One region of the Labedella gwakjiensis genome, then DNA from elsewhere that is predicted to be linked to it. Evidence: predicted binding sites of a transcription regulator. Region 1 holds the regulator's gene; the other holds the start of a gene.
The links. Region 1 encodes HspR, which represses chaperone genes until heat shock. Its sites were predicted from a motif close to AAGTTGAGTCNNNNNGACTCAACTT; they were not measured.
Positions count from the first base shown of each region.

Region 2: CLV49_RS01300 (Hsp20/alpha crystallin family protein) is a predicted target of HspR. The motif match lies at 5,357-5,381, and genes of this name have one in related genera.

Region 1 covers NZ_PYAU01000001.1:2,145,748-2,155,587, reverse strand. The annotation lists gene CLV49_RS10230 (ABC transporter substrate-binding protein) at 1-474, opposite strand, end outside; gene CLV49_RS10225 (carbohydrate kinase family protein) at 467-1,603, opposite strand; gene CLV49_RS10220 (DeoR/GlpR family DNA-binding transcription regulator) at 1,707-2,456, shown strand; gene CLV49_RS10215 (6-phospho-beta-glucosidase) at 2,453-3,805, shown strand; gene CLV49_RS10210 (hypothetical protein) at 3,810-4,532, opposite strand; gene CLV49_RS10205 (heat shock protein transcriptional repressor HspR) at 4,644-5,078, opposite strand; gene CLV49_RS10200 (DnaJ C-terminal domain-containing protein) at 5,133-6,137, opposite strand; gene CLV49_RS10195 (nucleotide exchange factor GrpE) at 6,152-6,790, opposite strand; gene dnaK (molecular chaperone DnaK) at 6,790-8,658, opposite strand; gene CLV49_RS10185 (TM2 domain-containing protein) at 8,899-9,609, shown strand; gene CLV49_RS10180 (MFS transporter) at 9,743-9,840, shown strand, end outside.
Region 2 covers NZ_PYAU01000001.1:281,050-290,889, reverse strand. The annotation lists gene CLV49_RS01330 (ABC transporter ATP-binding protein) at 1-170, shown strand, start outside; gene CLV49_RS01325 (ABC transporter ATP-binding protein) at 167-1,984, shown strand; gene CLV49_RS01320 (hypothetical protein) at 2,045-2,506, opposite strand; gene CLV49_RS01315 (MGMT family protein) at 2,625-2,942, opposite strand; gene CLV49_RS01310 (GNAT family N-acetyltransferase) at 2,960-3,412, opposite strand; gene CLV49_RS01305 (NADP-dependent isocitrate dehydrogenase) at 3,564-4,781, shown strand; gene CLV49_RS01300 (Hsp20/alpha crystallin family protein) at 4,861-5,304, opposite strand; gene CLV49_RS01295 (S8 family serine peptidase) at 5,788-9,318, shown strand; gene CLV49_RS01290 (hypothetical protein) at 9,401-9,823, opposite strand.

The sequences.
Region 1 (9,840 bases):
GTCGTCGCTGTAGGTCGAGTACTGGAGGACGTTCTCGGAGAACCGGTCGGACCAGCCGTACGCGTCGGCGTACGCGTCCAGCGGGATGAGCTGACCGGCCTCGACGAACGCGCCCATCGAGTTGCGACCGTTGTTCGCCTGGACGACGTCGGGAGCGTCCGTGTCCGTGAGGGCGAGGCGGAGGGTCGTACCGAGGTCCTCGAAGGACTGCGAGTTCCGTTCGATGGTGATGTTCGGGTACTTCTCCTCGAACGCGGCGTTGAGCTGCTCCATCTGCTCGTTCTGGCCGCCCCTGACCTCCTGGTCCCACACCGTGAGCGTCATGTCCTCGACGTCGCTGATGTCGGTCGAGACGTCACCGGTGTCCTCATCGTTCGATGACGAGCCGCCGGCACCCGGGGCGCATGCGGCCAGGGAGAGCACGAGCAGGCCGGCGCCCGCTCCCGACAACAGGGTCCGAGATCGTTTATTCATGGCTGTGGTTCCCTTCCAAGCGGGTCGGTGATGCAGCAGGGGTCGGTGCGGAGAAGCCGGTGGGCTCGACGACGACGTCGTCTGGCCAACGGAACGTCGCGTCGGCGCGGCGCACGACGGCGGCGGGATCCGAGGGGAGGACGTCGTCGAGGAAACGGTACCGGGACACGAGGTCCCGATCTCCGGCGCCACGGGTTCGCGACCACCAGTCGGCGATGTCGCCCCACCCGGGGGACGCGAGGGAGCCGCCGAACTGCTGCACGGCGAGCGCCGAACAGAGCGCGGAGAACGACAGCCGCTGGGCGAGCGGCCACTCGCGGAGCGTGCCGAGGACGAACGAGGCGGCGAAGACGTCGCCGGCGCCGGTCGCGTCGAGGAGGGTGACGGGGACGCGAGGCACGCTCGCCTCCTCGCCCGAGGCCGAGTCGATCGCGATGGCACCGTCCTCCCCGCACGTGACGACAACGAGGGGCACGCGCGCGGAGAGCGATCGGGCGGCGGCCAGCGGGGAGTCGGTGCGGGTGTACGCCATCGCCTCGACCATGTTGGGGGTGAAGGCGTAGCACGCGCTCAAGGGATCGAGGGTCGCGGTGTCCCACACGCCCGTCGCGTCCCACCCGACGTCGGCGAACACCCGCGTGCCGGACGCTGCGGCGACTCGCCACCACTCCTCCCGCGGCCCGTCGGATGACATGCCGCTGAGCTCGGCGAAAGCGGCCCCGGCGGGAAGGGGCTCGGCGAGCAGCTCGTCGGCCGACACGGGACTGTCGTGGCCGTGGGTGATCATGCTGCGGTCGCCGTGTTCCGCGATCGACACGGTGACGGCCGTGTGCCGGTCCCGCAGCGAGCGCGAGCGTCGGAGGTCGATCCCCTCGTTCTCCTCCAGGACCTTCCAGCACCAGCGTCCGTAGGCGTCGTCGCCGAAGGTGGAGGCGAGGGCGGTGCGGAGACCGAGACGGCTCGCGGCCACCGCGAGGTTCGCGATCCCGCCGGGGCTCGAACCCATCCCGTCCGCGTAGACCTCGGTGCCGGGCGACGGCGGTGAGCTGAGGCCGGTCAGGACCATGTCGAAGAAGAGCGAGCCCGCGAGCACGACGTCGACCTCGGGGCCAGCGGTGCTCGCATTCATGGGAGATCCTTCGACATCGAGTGGAACCGTATGAGTGATCATCATGGTTAATGATCGGAGTTGCGTCAAATCATGCGCGAAAGTGACTGATATGCTCGGCGCCATGCTCACAGCGACGCGCCAGGCCAAGATCCTGGATTCCCTGCGGACCGACGGGGAGGTCTCGGTCGAACTGCTCGCCGGCCGGTTCGGCGTCTCGGCGTCGACGATCCGCCGCGATCTGAACGCCCTGAGCTCCGACGGGCTCCTGCGTCGTGTCCGCGGCGGCGGAAGCGTCGAACAGGACCGGGTCCCGTTCAGCGAGATCCAGCGTGTGCGCAGTGCGGAGAAGGAGAGTGTCGCCCTTCGCGGTGCCGACCTCGTCTCCGACGGCGACGTCGTCCTCATCGACATCGGAACCACGACGGCTCTCCTCGCGCGCCATCTACGCGGCCGCCACATCACTGTGGCCACGTCGAGCCTCGCGGTCATCGACCAGCTACGGGACGACGACGACGTCGAGCTCATCGTGCTCGGCGGAGCCGTGCGCAAGAACTACAACTCGATGGTCGGTGTGCTCACCGAGCAGGCCCTCGCGCAGATCCGCGCGTCGATCTGCTTCCTCGGAACGAGCGGGGTCCGCCCCGACGGGACGATCCTCGACACGACCGGCATGGAGGTGCCCGTGAAGAAGGCCATGATCGAATCGTCGAACCGCACGATCGTGCTCGCCGACTCCTCGAAGTTCCCGGGCGTCGGGCTCCTCAACGTCTGCGGGCCAGACCGCCTGTCCGGCGTCGTCACGAACGCCGACGCTGACGCCGACACGCTCGACGTGCTGCGCGGTGCCGGCGTGGAGGTGCTCGTCGCATGAAGCTCACCATCATCGGGGGCGGTGGATTCCGCGTCCCCCAGGTGTTCGAAGCCGTCGCCGCCGCCGGCGCACCCGTCGAGATCGACGAGCTGTGCCTCTACGACACGTCCACGTCACGGCTCACCACGATCGGGTCCGTGATCGACCGGCTCGCCGAGGACTCGGCGCGACACCCGCGCATCACGACGACCGACGACCTCGACGAGGCGCTCACGGGCGCGGACTTCGTGTTCAGCGCCGTGCGCATCGGTGGCACCGAGGGGCGGATCATCGACGAGCGGACCGCGCTCGAGCTCGGGGTCCTCGGGCAGGAGACGGTCGGACCGGGTGGTCTCGCCTACGCCCTCCGGACGGTGCCGTTCATGACGCGGCTCGCCGAGCGCATCAAGGCCGTCGCTCCGGACGCGTGGGTCATCAACTTCACCAACCCGGCCGGCATCGTCACCGAGGCGATGCGGGCGGTCCTCGGCGAGCGGGTCGTAGGGATCTGCGACACCCCGATCGGGCTCATGCGGCGCGCAGCCGCCGCAGCGGCCCCGCTCGCGGCGCCCGGGGCCGGCGATGTCACGTTCGACTACGTGGGGCTCAACCACCTCGGCTGGCTGCGGTCGCTCGCGATCGACGGCGTCGATGTGCTCCCCCGACTCCTGGCCTCCGACGACGCTCTCGCCGACATCGAGGAGGCCCGGCTCATGGGCTTCGACTGGGTGCGCGCGATCGGAGCGCTCCCCAACGAATACCTGTACTACTACTCCTTCACGCGCGAGGCCGTCGGCCGCATCTCGGCATCGGACGAGACGCGCGGGGAGTTCCTCGACGCCCAGCAGCGACGCTTCTTCGACTCCCCCGGCGCCGACCCGCTGGAAGGGTGGCTGCGCACGCGCCACGAACGCGAGTCGAGTTACATGGCCGAGAGCCGCCCGGAAGGCGAGGAGGGCGAGCGCCACGCGTCCGACGTGGACGGAGGCGGATACCAGCAGGTGGCCCTCGACCTCATGGCCGCGCTCGCGACGGGCCGGCGCTCGACGATGATCCTCAACGTCGCCAACGCGGGGCTCGTGCCCGTGCTCCCCGACGACGCGGTCGTCGAGGTCGGCTGCACGGTCGACGCCGACGGGGTCCACCCCTGGCCGATCGCCCCGGTGACTGGCGAGATGCTCGGCCTCATGACGCAGGTGAAGTCGTCGGAGCGGCTCGTGATCGAGGCCACCCGCAGCGGATCGCGTGACCTCGCGTGGCGCGCCTTCGCGGCTCATCCTCTCGTGGACTCGGTCTCCGTCGCGAAGACCCTCGTCCAGCACTACGGGGAGCGCTTCGACTCCATCGGTCGGTTGCTCGACGGGCGCTGACCCGTCAGCAGTCGGCGGCCGAGTTGACGAACATCGGCGCGCCGATCACCGAGACGATCGACCCGTCGGCGACCGCCGCGAGGCCCCACACGCCCCCCGACGGGTCCTCGATGCGGTCATCGCGCTCGAGGATGATCGTGTTCGTCGCGACTCCGTCCACCTCGAAGCCCTCCTTGTCCGAGGGCGGCGTGTCCTCGATGAGCGTCGCGATGTCGTCGCCGACGGCGTTGCCGCCGACGCCCTCGAGGCGCACGGCGGCGCCGGAAGCCGACGGCACGGTGGCCGCGAGGAGGCGGATCGTCGCGGTGTCGAAGTCGGGGTCGGCGGCCGTGTAATCGACGATCCGGAGCGCCTCCCCCCACGAGTAGGTGATGTTCGCCTGCGCGCACTGCGCCGGGTCGTCCTCCGCGAGCGTCTCCGTCTCCGGGGCGCCGAGCGCCTCGGTGAGGGCATCGATCGTCGTGTCGATCGTGGCGTCGTCGGTCGAGAGCGCCGCGACCTGGGTCTCGCCGGCGTAGAGCGTGAAGGCGGACACGCTCAATGAGATGCGGTCGACGTCCGCGAGCGACGGTTCGGCGGAGGATGCGCTCGGCGTCGGGGACGCGGCCTCCGGCGGGGCTGCGGCGGACGACGACGGAGTCGGCTCGGGCGCGCAGCCGGCGAGGACGAGTGCAGCGACGGCGAGCGCCGAGGCGACGACGACGACGCGGGTGGATCGGATGCTCATAGGCGAATGCTAGAGCCGAGTCGCGGTGGCGCGGCAGTCCCCCGTCCGGAGCGGGTGGCGTGCGACGGGTCCGGGCCGAAGCGACCTCGGGATCGGCACGCTTCCGAAGCGTCAGTCCTCGTCGTCGTCCGGGCGCTGCGAGAGGGGGCGCCAGACGACGACCTCGGTGCGGCGCTGCGCGCGGGCGCCGTGGCGCAGCGGCACGACGTCGCCCTGGGCCCCCGCAGCGAAGACGAGACGGCCGGAGGCGCGCAGCATCTGATCGGCGAGCGCGTGCTCGAGGTCGCGGACGCGCTTCGACAGCGTCGTCACCTGATTCTCGAGCGCGAGGATGCGCGAGATTCCCTCGAGGCTCACACCCTCGGAGCTCAGCCGCGCGACCTCCCGGAGCTGCACGACGTCGCGCATCGAGTACCTGCGCGACTTCCCGGCCGTGCGGGTGGGGCTCACGAGCCCGATGCGGTCGTACTGCCGGAGCGTCTGCGGGTGCATGCCTGCGAGCTCGGCCGCGACGGCGATCGCGAAGACCGGGGTCTCCTCATCCATCGAAGCCACCGTCCTTTCGCGGCCGCCGCGGCCGTCTCGATCGTTGAAAGCGGGTCAGCCCCTGGCGCGGGCGATGAGGTCCACGCGCGGGTTCTCCTGCGGACCCACCTCGGCGAACCGCTTGAGGGCCTCGAGGGCCTCCGGGCTGAGGTGGGACGGTACGGCCACCTGGACGACCGCGAGGAGATCACCCGTGCCCTTGGGCGTCGACACGCCCTTGCCCTTCACCCGCAGGACGCGTCCGGACGGCGTGCCCGGGGCGACCCGCAGCTTGACGGGGTCGCCACCGAGCGTCGGCACCTCGATCGTGGCGCCGAGGGTGGCCTCCACGAAGGTGACGGGGACGGACACGCGGAGGTTGAGCCCGTCGCGCTCGAACACGGGGTGCTTGCGCACCGTGACCGTGAGCACGATGTCTCCGGCCTCGCCGCCGTCCGGGGACGGCTGGCCCTTCCCGCGCAGGCGGATCTTCTGGCCGTCCGACACCCCGGCGGGGATCTTCACCTTGATGGTGCGACCCTCCGACGTCTGAAGACTCACCGTGTCGCCTTGCGTCGCGGTGATGAAGTCGACGGTCGTCGTCGCCGTGACGTCGCGGCCCTTGGTCGGACCGCCGAAGCCGCGGAAGCCGCCGCTCGGCGTGCCGAAGCCCGCCGAACGACCGCCGGCGCCGCCACCGAACATGCCGCCGAAGATGTCCTCGAAGCCGGACTGCTGGTAGCTCGTCTGCTGGCCGCGAGCACCGCCGCCGAACATCCCTCCGAAGACGTCCTCGAAACCGCCGTTGCCGCCGCCGCTCCCCGGAGCCGTGAAGCGCGCGCCGGAGCCCATCGCCCTGACGGCGTCGTACTCCTTGCGCTGCTCGGCGTCGTTCAACACCGTGTACGCCTCGCTGATCTCTTTGAAGCGGGCCTCGGCGGCCGCGTCATCCGGGTTCGAATCCGGGTGGTACTTCCGCGCCAGCTTGCGGTACGTCTTCTTGAGGTCGGCAGCCGAGACGTCCTTCGACACTCCCAGGACCTTGTAGAAGTCCTTGTCGAACCAATCCTGACTCGCCATGTGTTCGTCCTCGTTCAGTTAGCGGGCACCTGCACGACGACTTTCGCCGCTCGCAGCAGAGTGCCTCCCACGAAGTATCCCGTCTCCACCACGTCGAGGATCGTCTCCGACGTCGCGTCGGGGCTCGGCTGCTGGAAGATCGCCTCGTGGATGTTCGGGTCGAACGCCTCGCCCTTCGCCGCGAACGGACGGAGCCCGAGCCGCTCCACCGACGAGCGGAGCTTCGTGGCGATCTGCGCGAACGGTGCGTCGCCCTGCAGGTCGCCGTGCTTCTCGGCGCGGTCGAGATCGTCGAGCACCGGGAGCAGGAGCTTCACGACGTCGCCCGTCGTGCGCTCTCGCTCCACCTCGCGGTTGGCCTCCGTGCGCTTGCGGTAGTTCGCGTACTCCGCCGTCACACGCTTGAGGTCGACGAGATGCTCGGACTCGGGCTCCGCGTCGAGGCCGGTCGGCGCCTCCGCGCCCTCCGCCTCGGCGGCATCCAGGATGTCCTGGACCGTGAGCTCCTCGTCCTGTGTCGTCGCGCCGGTCTCGTCCGCGTGCGGCTCGGGGCCGGAGGCGTCTGCCTCCGGCCCCTCGCCGGCGGAGAGACCGTCGCCCTGGTCCTCCGGACGGATGTCCTCGGGCTCCTCGGGGTTCCGGTTCTCAGTCATTACTTCTTGGCGTCCTTGTCGTCTTCGTCATCCACTACTTCGGCGTCCACGACGTCCTCGTCGTTCGACGAGTCCGCGGGCTGCTCAGCACCCTCGGCGGGAGCGGCCTGCTCCTGCTGAGCCTGCGCGTAGATGGCCTCGCCGAGCTTCGTCTGGCTCGCGGCGAGCTTGTCGAAGGCCGTCTTCACGGCATCCTCGTCCTCGCCCGCGAGGGCCGACTTGAGCGCGTCGACGTCACCCTGGACCTCGGACTTGACGTCCTCGGGGAGCTTGTCCTCGTTGTCCTTGATGAGCTTGTCGGTGCTGTACGCGAGCTGCTCGGCGTTGTTGCGCACCTCGGCCTGCTCTCGGCGCTTCTTGTCCTCTGCGGCGTGCTCCTCGCCCTCACGGACCATGCGCTCGATGTCCTCCTTGGAGAGGGCCGAGCCGCCCGTGATCGTCATCGACTGCTCCTTGCCGGTGCCCTTGTCCTTCGCGGACACGTGCACGATGCCGTTGGCGTCGATGTCGAACGTGACCTCGACCTGCGGGATACCGCGCGGCGCCGGCGCGATGCCGGTGAGCTCGAACGTTCCGAGGTTCTTGTTGTCACGCGTGAACTCGCGCTCGCCCTGGAAGACCTGGATCGCGACGGACGGCTGGTTGTCGTCCGCCGTGGTGAAGGTCTCGGAGCGCTTCGTGGGGATGGCGGTGTTACGCTCGATGAGCTTCGTCATGATGCCGCCCTTGGTCTCGATGCCGAGAGCCAGCGGGGTGACGTCGATGAGGAGGACGTCCTTGCGCTCGCCCTTGAGGACACCGGCCTGGAGGGCTGCGCCCACGGCGACGACCTCGTCGGGGTTCACGCTCTTGTTGGGCTCCTGCCCACCGGTCTCCTGCTTCACGAGCTCAGAGACGGCCGGCATACGCGTGGAACCACCGACGAGCACGACGTGGGCGATGTCGCCCACCTTGATGCCCGCCTCGCGGATGACGTCCTGGAACGGCTTCTTGGTGCGCTCGAGCAGGTCCTTCGTGAGGTCCTCGAACTTGGCGCGGCTGAGCGTCTCGTCGAGGTTCGCCGGGCCGGACTCGGTGAGGGAGAGGTACGGCAGCGTGATGTTGGTCGACGTCTGCGAGCTCAGCTCCTTCTTCGCCTGCTCGGCGGCCTCCTTGAGGCGCTGCTTCGCGATCTTGTCGTTCGAGACGTCGACACCGGTCGACTCCTTGAAGCGCGTGGCGAGCCAGTCGACGATCCGCTGGTCCCAGTCGTCTCCACCGAGGCGGTTGTCACCGGCGGTGGAGCGGACCTGGATCGTGGAGAAGTCGTCATCCTTGCCCACCTCGAGGAGGGAGACGTCGAAGGTTCCACCACCGAGGTCGAAGACGAGGATGAGCTCGTCCTCCTTGCCCTTGTCGAGGCCGTACGCGAGGGCCGCGGCGGTGGGCTCGTTGATGATGCGGAGCACGTTGAGGCCCGCGATCTCGCCGGCCTCCTTCGTGGCCTGACGCTCGGCGTCGTTGAAGTAGGCCGGGACCGTGATGACGGCGTCGGTGACCGTGTCGCCGAGGTACTGCTCGGCGTCGCGCTTGAGCTTCGCGAGGATGCGGGCGGACACCTCCTGCGGCGTGTACTTCTTGCCGTCGACGTCGAACGTCCAGTCGGTGCCCATGTGGCGCTTGACGGACGCGATCGTGCGGTCGACGTTCGTGACGGCCTGGCGCTTCGCGGTCTCACCGACGAGCACCTCCCCGTCCTTCGTGAACGCGACGACCGACGGGGTGGTGCGCAGACCCTCGGCGTTCGCGATGACGGTGGGCTCGCCACCCTCGAGGACGCTGACCACCGAGTTGGTGGTTCCGAGGTCGATACCTACTGCTCGTGCCATGGTGTGTTTCTCCTTCTCAGGGCTCGTCGCCCGTACCGGGTGCCGCCCCTGGAGGAGCGGTCCGAAGTTCGTTGCGGCGCCCGCACTTGACCGTGTGTCGAGACTTGAGCGCCGATGGCTCAAGTTTATCGGAGAGTGACACGACGTCAAGTCGTGAGGCTGAAAGTTGAGTGGGAGTGACTCAAGTCCAGAGAAGCACTGCCCTGTGCGGCGGACGGCGCCCTGGGTAGGATGTGGGCCATGTCCGACAACAATCAGCCGCCCCTCCCGCCGCAAGGACCACCCGTGCCTCCGCCGCACGACGACGCCGCGGCACAGCCGCAGCAGCAGGACACCGGGGCCCCCGCCTCGCCTCCCGCCTACGACCCCAACGGATACCAGCAGCAGGCACCGCAGCCGCCGTACGGCCAGCAGCCCGCTCCGCAGCCGTCGTACGAGCAGGCTCCGCCGCAGCCGTCGTACGAGCAGGCTCCGCCGCAGGCCGCCTTCGACCCGAACGCGTACCAGCAGGCTCCTCCGCCGGCACCGCACGGACAGGGCGCATACCAGCAGGCGCCCCCGTTCGACCCCAACGCGCAGTACGACCCCAACGCGTACGCGCAGCAGCAGCCCGGCTACGCAGCCGGACCCGGCTACGCAGGCGGACCCGGCTACGCCCCCGGCGGGTACAACCCGAACTACGACCCGCAGGCGAAGAGCCGCGTCGTCGCCGGTATCCTCGGGATCCTCCTCGGAGGCTTCGGCGTGCACCGGTTCTACCTCGGTTACACGGGCATGGGCATCCTCATGCTGGGTCTCTACCTCCTCGGCCTCCTCACGTCGTGGCTCGGAGTCGGGCTGCTCCTCATGGCCGGTGTGGGCATCTGGGCGCTCGTCGAGGGCATCCTCATCCTCACGAAGTCGCCGAGCTTCCAGAACGACGCGACAGGTCGACCCCTGCGCGACGGCTGACGCACGACCGGACCTCATCGAGAGCGCGGCATCCCCACCCGGGATGTCGCGCTCTTCGTCCGCTCGGACACCAGCGCCGTCGCCGTCGCCAGGGGTCCACCGACGAGACACCCCGGCGGGCTACGCTGAGCGCATGAGCGGCAGCCCCCAGCCCCAGACCCCGGCGACGCCGCTGGTGGAGTCCCCCGAACGAACCAACACCCGCCGCGTGATCGCGTGGGGGCTGTGGGA
Region 2 (9,840 bases), 1.9 Mb from region 1:
CCGACAGGGTCGCCCTGCTCGAGCGCGGGCGCATCACCGCGGTCGGCACCCACAGCGACCTGCTTGCATCGAGCGAGCACTACAGGTTCGTGATCTCGAGCCTCGACGACGACGAACCGGTCGTCTCGGCGGGAGCCGACGACGACGGACGACAGGAGGTGACCTCATGAGCTCTGCTTCAGTACTGGGCGTCAGCGGCGAGGAACGCGACGATCTCTCGAAGGCGGAGTCCCGGCAGATCCGCCGCCGGTCGCTGCGGCTGCTCGGCTCGCTTCTCGCCCCGCTCAAGGTCCGCGTGATCTTGACGATGGTCGTCGTCGTCGTCTCGACGGCCGCCCAGGTGGCGGGGCCCGCTCTCATCGCGTTCGGGATCGACACGGGACTGCCGGCCGTCCTCGACCGCGCTGACTGGATGCCGATCGTCGGCATCGTCGCGATCTACCTGGTCACGGGAATCATCGGCGCTGTCCTGATCGCGTGGTACACCGTGCTGAGCGCGCGCATCAGTCAGGCGATCCTCATCGATCTGCGCAAGAGGGTCTTCCTCCACACCCAACGGCTCAGCCTCGAGTTCCACGAGAGCTACACCTCAGGGCGGATCATCTCGCGCCAGACGAGCGACCTCGACTCGATCAAGGAACTGCTCGACTCGGGAATCAACCAACTGGTCTCCGGGCTGCTGTACATGACCTTCACAGGCATCGCGTTGTTCCTGCTCGACTGGACGAGCGGTCTCGTGCTGCTCGTCTCGCTCGTGCCGTTGCTCCTCCTCACCCGATGGTTCCAGAAGCGCTCGCAGTCGGTGTTCCGGGAGACGCGTGTGACGTCGGCGCGCGTCATCGTGCAGTTCGTCGAGACGATGACGGGTATCCGGGCGGTCAAGGCGTTCCGGAAGGAGAAGCGCAACGAGGACACCTACGGGGATCTCGTCGAGGACTACCGTGACGCGAACGCCCGGGCGATCCGTCTCTTCGGCTTCTTCGACCCCGGACTCGTGCTGATCGGCAACCTCACGGTCGCCGCGGTGCTGCTCGTCGGCGGTTTCCGGGTCGTCGACGGAGCGATCGAGATCGGTGCTCTCCTCGCCGCCGTGCTCTACACGCGGCGATTCTTCGATCCGATGGAGGAGATGGCGATGTTCTACAACTCCTACCAGTCGGCGGCCGCAGCGCTCGAGAAGATCTCGGGGGTGCTCGAGGAGCAGCCGAGTGTTCCCGACCCGACGAGCCCGATCGATCTGTGGACTGCTCGCGGTCACGTGGCGTTCGAGGACGTGCGGTTCGCGTACAACGCCGACAGCGTCGTGCTGCCGCAGTTCACGCTCGACATCCCTGCGGGGCAGACGATCGCGCTCGTCGGCACGACGGGTGCGGGCAAGTCCACGCTGGCCAAGCTGATCTCGCGCTTCTACGACCCCACGGAGGGGAGGGTGCTGCTCGATGACGTCGATCTGCGCAAGCTCCATCCGAAGGACCTCCGACGCGCGATCGTCATGGTGACGCAGGAGGCCTACCTGTTCTCGGGAACGGTCGCGGACAACATCGCGCTGGGGAAGCCCGGCGCGTCGGCGGACGAGATCGAGCGGGCGGCACGGGCCGTCGGTGCGCACGAGTTCATCGAGGCCCTCCCGAACGGCTACGAGACCGACGTGAACAAGCGCGGCGGGCGCGTCTCCGCCGGTCAGCGTCAGCTGATCTCGTTCGCGCGCGCGTTCCTGGCCGACCCGTCCGTCCTGATCCTGGATGAGGCGACGGCGTCGCTCGACATCCCGAGTGAGCGCCTCGTCCAGGAGGCGCTCCAGACGCTGCTGTCCGACCGGACCGCCGTGATCATCGCGCACCGACTGTCCACCGTGGCGATCGCCGACCGCGTGCTCGTCATGGAGCACGGTCAGATCGTCGAGGACGGGACTCCGGCCGAGCTGATCGCGGGAACCGGGCGGTTCGCGCGGATGCATGCGGCCTGGCGCGACTCCCTCGTGTGACCGAGGGGTCGGAGAAGGGGGAGGGTGCACGTCTCGCCGTGCGCCCTCCCCCTTCTCGTGTCAGGTGGAGGGACTCCCGTCGGCCACCGTTCCCGGGCTGAAGGCGTAGATCGTGTCGCCGTCGGTGAACGCCGTCCAGCCCCCGTCGCACGAGAAGAGCGATGACGGAATCGTCTCGGGCCACCACGAATCGTCGATCGGAACCCCCGTCTCGGCCGTGGATGCCGACGCTCCCGCCGACATCAGCTCACACGTGCCTGCGACGAAGTGCGTCGGCGACTGGAACGTCAGGATCGAGGCGTGGTCGGCGAGATCCGTCGTGTAGCGGATCGCCGATGCATCGTCGGGGACCCAGGAGGGCGCCGGCAGTGTGTCGTCGTCGCGGAAGCCGTCGATCGCCCCGTACGCGCCCCCGACGGTCGAGCCGAAGGCGAGCTGCAGGCTCGAGCACGAGCACAGGGCTGGGACGATCGCGAGGGCGAGTGCTGCCGCCGCGATGCGCCGGAGATGTCGAGGTGCCATGGTCTCAAGCCTCGCCCGCCGACCCCGCACTGGTCGTCCCTCGGTGGGCTGAAGGGCCTCATCCTCCAGGCCGATTCACGGTCGCATGTCCACGATTGCGTCGACGCGGCATCGACGATCAGATCCAGGCGGACCGGGCGATCCGATAGCCCGATGGCGTCTCGACGATCGGGGTGCGCTCGGCGAGGTAGTGGGGGAGCGCCTCCTGCTCGAGGCCCCGCGGCGGGAAGCCGCCGGATCTCACGACGCGCCACCAGGGCACTGTCGATCCGGCGTGAGCCATGACCCGTCCGACGCCGCGGGCGGATCGGGACCCGATGGCGGCGGCGACGACGCCGTAGCTCATGACGTGACCGGACGGGATGGCCGCGACGACGGCGAGGACCTCCTCGACGAACTCGTCACCGCTCGGCGGCCCGTCGTCCTCGGGGGCCACGAAGGCCGAGGGCCCGTTCAGAGCGTGAGTTCCGCGATCGTCTCGCCGTAGGAGGTCTCTCCGACCGGGGCGAAGCCGACCCGGAGGAAGAACGCCTCCGGTCCGCTCTCGCCCGGCTCGTAGATGACGTCGAGGTGGTTGAAGCCGCGAGCCGTGGCCTCGGAGCGGAGCGCCTCGACCGCGAACGTACCGATACCGCGGCCCTGGTCGTCCGCGTCGACGTTGATGCGCCAGAGGATGCTGCGGAACTCGTCCTGCGGGGCGTTCGGATCGAAATTGCCTTGAATGAATCCCACGACCTCGTCGCCGTCGAGGATCACCCGCTGCCAGCTCGTGGTCGGATCGACGACCGCGGCGGCGACGGCGTACGAGACGGGGGCGACGAACTGCTCCTGGCCGGGTTTGAGCGAGAGCGCGTTGACCGCGACGATCGTGGACGCCGACAGTTCCTCGAGTCTCAGCTCAGCCATGTCCCCAGGCTAGCGTGGAGGGCCGTCGCCGCGGAAGGACGAGACCGTAACGCGACGACGCCGTGCACTGGAGATGTCTCGACATCGAGATATCTCGGCCGCGCGGTAAGCTGGTGCGGCGAGATCCGCCCGTAATCCCTCAGGAGTTGCTTTGTCGAAAATCAAGGTTGAAGGCACCGTCGTCGAACTCGACGGCGACGAGATGACCCGCATCATCTGGCAGGCCATCAAGGACACCCTCATCCACCCGTACCTCGACGTGAACCTCGAGTACTACGACCTCGGTATCGAGAAGCGCGACGAGACCGACGACCAGATCACCATCGATGCAGCCGAGGCCATCAAGAAGCACGGCGTCGGCGTCAAGTGCGCCACCATCACGCCAGACGAGGCGCGTGTCGAGGAATTCGGCCTCAAGAAGATGTGGCGCTCGCCCAACGGCACCATCCGCAACATCCTCGGCGGCGTGATCTTCCGTGAGCCGATCATCATCTCGAACATCCCGCGCCTCGTCCCCGGGTGGAACAAGCCGATCATCATCGGCCGCCACGCGTTCGGCGACCAGTACCGCGCCACCGACTTCCGGTTCGCCGGCCAGGGCAAGCTCACGGTCGAGTTCACCCCGGACGACGGCTCGGAGCCGCAGAAGTTCGAGGTCTTCCAGTCGCCCGGCGACGGCATCGCCCAGGTGCAGTACAACCTCGACGCGTCGATCCGCGACTTCGCTCGCGCGAGCCTCAACTATGGCCTCACCCGCAACTACCCGGTCTACCTCTCCACCAAGAACACGATCCTCAAGGCGTACGACGGCCGCTTCAAGGACATCTTCGAGGAGATCTTCCAGGCCGAGTTCAAGGAGCGGTTCGACGCCGCCGGGCTCACATACGAGCACCGTCTCATCGACGACATGGTCGCGTCGGCCATGAAGTGGGAGGGCGGATACGTCTGGGCCTGCAAGAACTACGACGGCGACGTCCAGTCCGACACCGTCGCGCAGGGCTTCGGCTCGCTCGGCCTCATGACGAGCGTCCTCGCGACGCCGGACGGAAAGGTCGTCGAGGCGGAGGCCGCCCACGGCACCGTGACGCGTCACTACCGCCAGCACCAGCAGGGCAAGCCCACGTCGACGAACCCGATCGCCTCGATCTTCGCCTGGACCCGCGGGCTGCAGCACCGCGGCAAGCTCGACGGCAACCAGGAGCTCATCGACTTCGCGTCGACGCTCGAGGACGTCGTCATCAAGACGGTCGAGTCGGGCAAGATGACGAAGGACCTCGCGCTCCTCGTCGGCCCGGACCAGCCGTACCAGACGACCGAGGAGTTCCTCGCGACCCTCGACACCAACCTGCAGGAGCGCATGGCCGCCTAGTCGGTCATGCCGCAGCACGACGAAGCCCCTCCCCGGTTGCCGGGGAGGGGCTTCGTCGTTGCGCGATTCGGGTGGAGCGTCAGGATGCTTCGTTCACCTGGAGCGTCGCCTCGTCGCGCCGCTCTGACGCAGAGCCGACGGCGATCTTGCGCGGCTTCGCCTTCTCGCTCACCGGGATGGTCACGGAGAGCACGCCGTTGTCGTAGTGCGCCGTGATGTTCTCGGTGTCGATGCCCTGGCCGAGGTTGAGCTGGCGCAGGAAGGAACCCGACTCGCGTTCCTTCGCGAGCCAGGACACGCCCTCGCCCGTGGTGAGGGTGCGCTCGGCACGGATGGTCAGCAGCTGACCGTCGACGTCGATGTCCACCGAGCCGGGGTCGATACCCGGGAGGTCGGCTGCGAGGACGTAGTGGTCGCCGTCGCGGTAGAGGTCCATCGGCATCAGGCGCGGTCCCCGGCGGGTGTCGAGGAATGCACCGGCGACGCGGTCGAGCTCGCGGAACGGATCGAAGTTCATGGCCATCGTTTTCTCCTTCGTCGGGGCCGCATGGGGCGGCCGGATCGGCTGGTTCATGAAGTTGAGTCGATGTGACTCAACCTGGAATTCAGATTAGCACTCTACCTCTGCGAGTGCCAGTATCTCCGTTCGCTGTGCGCGATCGGTGCGTCGAGCGCGGGGATCCGGGGATGGGGCGCGCCGTCACGGAGGAGCGCGTCGACAGTCGACAATCGATCCGTCGTGGCGGTCGCCACGCCACCATGGCGCCCGTAACGCGACGTTTACACGTGGCCCTCCCTCGGGGGCCAGTTCTGCGCTAGTTTCGCTCTTGGGTACCCGAAGCCCTCGCAATACGACGCCGTATATGCGTGGCGTCGACCGCATCACATGACGGGAAAGGTATCCGTGAGATATACAGATTCGCGTAGCCCACGAGGCGGCGCACAGAAGCGCGGAGCACGTACGCTCCTCGCCGGCGGGCTTACAGCCGCACTGGCGATCACCAGCATGGGCTTCATCGGGGGGACGGCGGCGAGTGCCGCTCCGACCACCCCGTTCTCTCAGCAGAGCGGGAAGACGACGTACGACGCGGGGCGGTACGTCGTGACTCTCGTCGACGATGCGGCCGCCACGTACGACGGCGGGGTATCCGGCTTCGACGCGACGAAGCCCGGAGCGGGGGACAAGCTCAACCCGGGCGCGAAAGACGTGACCGAGTACACGGACTACCTCACCGACGAGCAGAAGGACGTGGCGGCCGAGGTCGACGCGACCATCGACTACTCGTACACGCTCACGGTCAACGCTTTCGCCGCTGACCTCACGAGCGCGCAGGCGAGTGCCCTCTCCGCCGACAAGCGCGTGGTCGCTCTCGAGGCCGAGGAGATCCTGCACCCCACGGCTCAGTCGTCCACGGACTTCCTCGGGCTCTCGGGTGAGGGTGGAGTCTGGGAGGGCGTCGGCGGTGTCGACGCCGCCGGGGCCGGCGTCGTCGTGGGTGTGCTCGACACAGGCATCGCCCCCGAGAACCCCTCATTCGCCGGTGACCCGCTCACCACCACGCCGAGCGACGAGCCGTTCCTCGACGGCGACGAGGTCATCTACACCAAGGCGGACGGTGGGACCTTCCGCGGCATCTGCGAGGAGGGCGAGCAGTTCTCGGCCTCCGACTGCTCCACCAAGGTGATCGGTGCGCGCTACTTCCTCGACGGATTCGGTGCCGACCGCATCGGCGACGCGAGTGTCGGCGAGTACGTGTCGCCGCGCGACGGCGACGGCCACGGCTCGCACACCGCGAGCACCGCTGCCGGCAACTACGGAGTCGATGCGAGCGTGAGCGGCGTCGACTACGGACAGATCTCCGGCGTGGCGCCGGCCGCGAAGATCGCGGCGTACAAGGTGTGCTGGTCGGGTCCCGACCCCGCCGTCACGACGGACGACGGCTGTGCGTCCACCGACCTCCTGGCCGGTATCGAGCAGGCCGTCGCCGACGGCGTCGACGTGATCAACTACTCCATCGGCGGTGGTTCGGCGACCACGACGGTCTCCGCGACCGACTACGCATTCTTCGGAGCGGCGGCCGCCGGCATCTTCGTGTCGGCCTCGGCCGGTAACGACGGCCCCGACTCCTCGACGCTCGACAACGCCTCGCCGTGGATCACCACGGTCGCCGCGTCGACCATCCCGAGCTACGAGGCCACCGTCGAGCTCGGTGACGGCTCCGCCTACCCGGGTGCGTCCATCACCGTCGACCGCACCGAGGGGGCAGAGCCTCTCGCGGGCGAGCTCGTCTGGGCGGGCGATGCGGCGGCCGACGGTGTCGCCGACGCGAACCTCTGCGGACCGGACTCGCTGAACGCCGATCTCGTCGCGGGCCAGATCGTGGTCTGCGACCGCGGGACGTACGACCGGGTCGCCAAGTCGGCAGAGGTCGCACGTGCCGGCGGTATCGGTCTCGTCCTCGTGAACCCGATCGCCGGGTCCATCGACCTCGACGAGCACAGCGTGCCGACGGTGCACGTCGACGTCACCTACCACGACGCCATCGTGACGTACGCCCAGACGGAGGGCGCGACCGCGACCTTCCTCCCGGACAACGTCTCGGACTACCCGTCGCCTCCGTCTCCGCAGGTCGCGGGCTTCTCGAGCCGTGGTCCCGTGCTCGCCGACGGCAGCGACATCCTGAAGCCGGACGTCTCGGCTCCGGGCGTCGCGATCCTCGCCGGTGGCGCGAACGCCGAGGGTGCCGATCCCACCTTCAAGTTCCTCTCCGGAACGTCGATGGCCGCACCGCACGTCGCGGGTCTCGGCGCGCTGTATCTCGGCGTGCACCCCACGGCGACGCCGGCCGAGATCAAGTCGGCGCTCATGACGACGGCATCGAACACGGTCGACGCCGACGGCGATGACGTGACCGACCCGTTCGTCCAGGGTGCCGGCCAGGTCGAACCGACGAGCTACTTCGATGCCGGGCTGCTCTACCTCAACGACGTCGACGACTGGGCGTCCTACATCGAGGGTGTCGGCTACGAGCTGTCGCCCGACGTCGAGCCGATCGATCCGTCGAGCCTCAACCTGGCGTCGATCGCGATCGGTTCGCTGACCGCTCCCGAGACGATCACCCGAACGGTGACGGCGACGAAGGCCGGGAGCTACACCGCCCAGCCGATCGAGATCCCCGGCATCACCGCAGAGGTCACGCCGTCGTCGTTCACGATCGCCGAGGGCGAGTCGGTCTCCTACACGGTGACCTTCACCCGGACGGACGCGCCTCTCGACGAATTCTCCACGGGCTCGCTCGTGTGGAAGGGCACGGACGGCACGACCGTGCGTTCGCCGATCGCCGTCCAGCCGGTGACGATCGTCGCGCCGGACGAGGTCTCCGGAACGGGCATCACGGGGAACGTCGCCGTCGAGGTGACGCCCGGCGGAACCGGACCGATCCCGCTCGAGGCTCAGGGGCTCGCTCCCGAGACCCTCGTCGCCGGTGACGGCTCCGCCGAAGGCCACACGGGTTCCGGTTCGGGAGGGGACGAGTTCGAGTACCCCGTCTCTGTGCCGGAGGGTGCCTCCCTCGCGCGGTTCTCATTGATCGCGGTGGACAAGACGGCGGACCTCGACCTCATCGTCTACCAGCTCGATGGCGACGGGAACCCCGTGGCGGGCTGGCAGTCGGCGACGGGTTCGGCCGATGAGCAGGTCGATATCTGGGCGCCGGAGGCCGGCGACTACCTCGTGATCGCCCAGGTCTACAGCGGCACGACGGCGTTCGACGTCCGGACAGCCGCAGTGGTCCCGGGTCAGGGAGAAGGCGACTTCGCCGTCGACCCGACCGAGCTCGCTGGCGTGCAGGGCGAACCGTCCACCTACACCGCGTCGTGGGCCGGTCTCGAGCCGCTGACGAACTACGTCGGACTCGTCCTCTACGGAGACACGGGTGAGGCGACGGTCGTCTCGGTCGCGAGCGGGGAGGCTCCGGAGCCGGAGGCCCCCGTCAACGTGGTCGCCCCGACGATCTCCGGCACGCCGGCCGTGGGCAAGAAGCTCACGGCGACCCCGGGGGAGTGGGACACCGAAGGGCTGACCTTCGCCTACCAGTGGCAGGCCGACGGCGTCGACATCGCGGGAGCGACGTCGGCGACGTACACGGTCAAGCGCGCGGATCAGGGCAAGAGCCTCACCGTCGTCGTCACGGCGTCGGCCGAGGGGCTCCCCTCCGGGACGGCGACCTCCGCTGCCGTGACGGTGCTGTTCGCCTCGAAAGTGTCGCTCTCGGTCTCGCCGGTCGTCGGGTTCAGCTGGTCGACCTACACCGCGACGGTGAAGGTGACGAGTTCGTCCGACACCCCGGCGACGGGCAAGGTCGTCATCACCGTCGGCTCGAAGAAGATCGAGGCGGTACTCGATGCGAACGGGACGGCGAAGGTCAAGCTGCCGAAGCTGCGCTCCGGCATCCACACCGTGAAGGTGAGCTATGCGGGCGACGCGACCCACACGGCCGCGACGAGCTCGCCGCGCTTGGTGCTCGTGATCATCTGATCCACCTCACCCCATAAAGATGGCGATCCTGCACGGAATTCCGTGCAGGATCGCCATCTTTTTGGGGTAGGCGGGGGAGGGGTCAGGAGCCGCAGGCCTCGTTGAACGCCGAGGTCTGGGTCTGGAAGTTCTCGATTGCATCGGTGAGCGCCTCGCTGTCGGCGTTCTCCGGGTCGTCGACCGCGTCGGACGTGGCCTCGATGTAGTCGGCGAGAGCGTCCTCGGTGTTCTCGCCGAGGTCCTTGATCTCCTCGTTCGTGATGCCGTCGACCGTCTCGGAGAAGCTGGCCTGGAACGTCTCGAGAGCGGCGATGGCGCCCTCCGGGTCCGATGCCATGTTCGAGATGCTGGAGGTGAGTTCCGTCGAGGCGTCCTCGAGCTCGGAGTTGAGCTGCGCGCAGGCCTCCGCCGTCGACTGTCCGCCGGAGCAGCCGGTGAGCAGGAGTGCGGTGACGGCGAAGAGGCCGGCGACGGTCCGGGCCGTGCGAGTGGTGGCGCTGGTCATGGTGGGGGGTCCCTCGT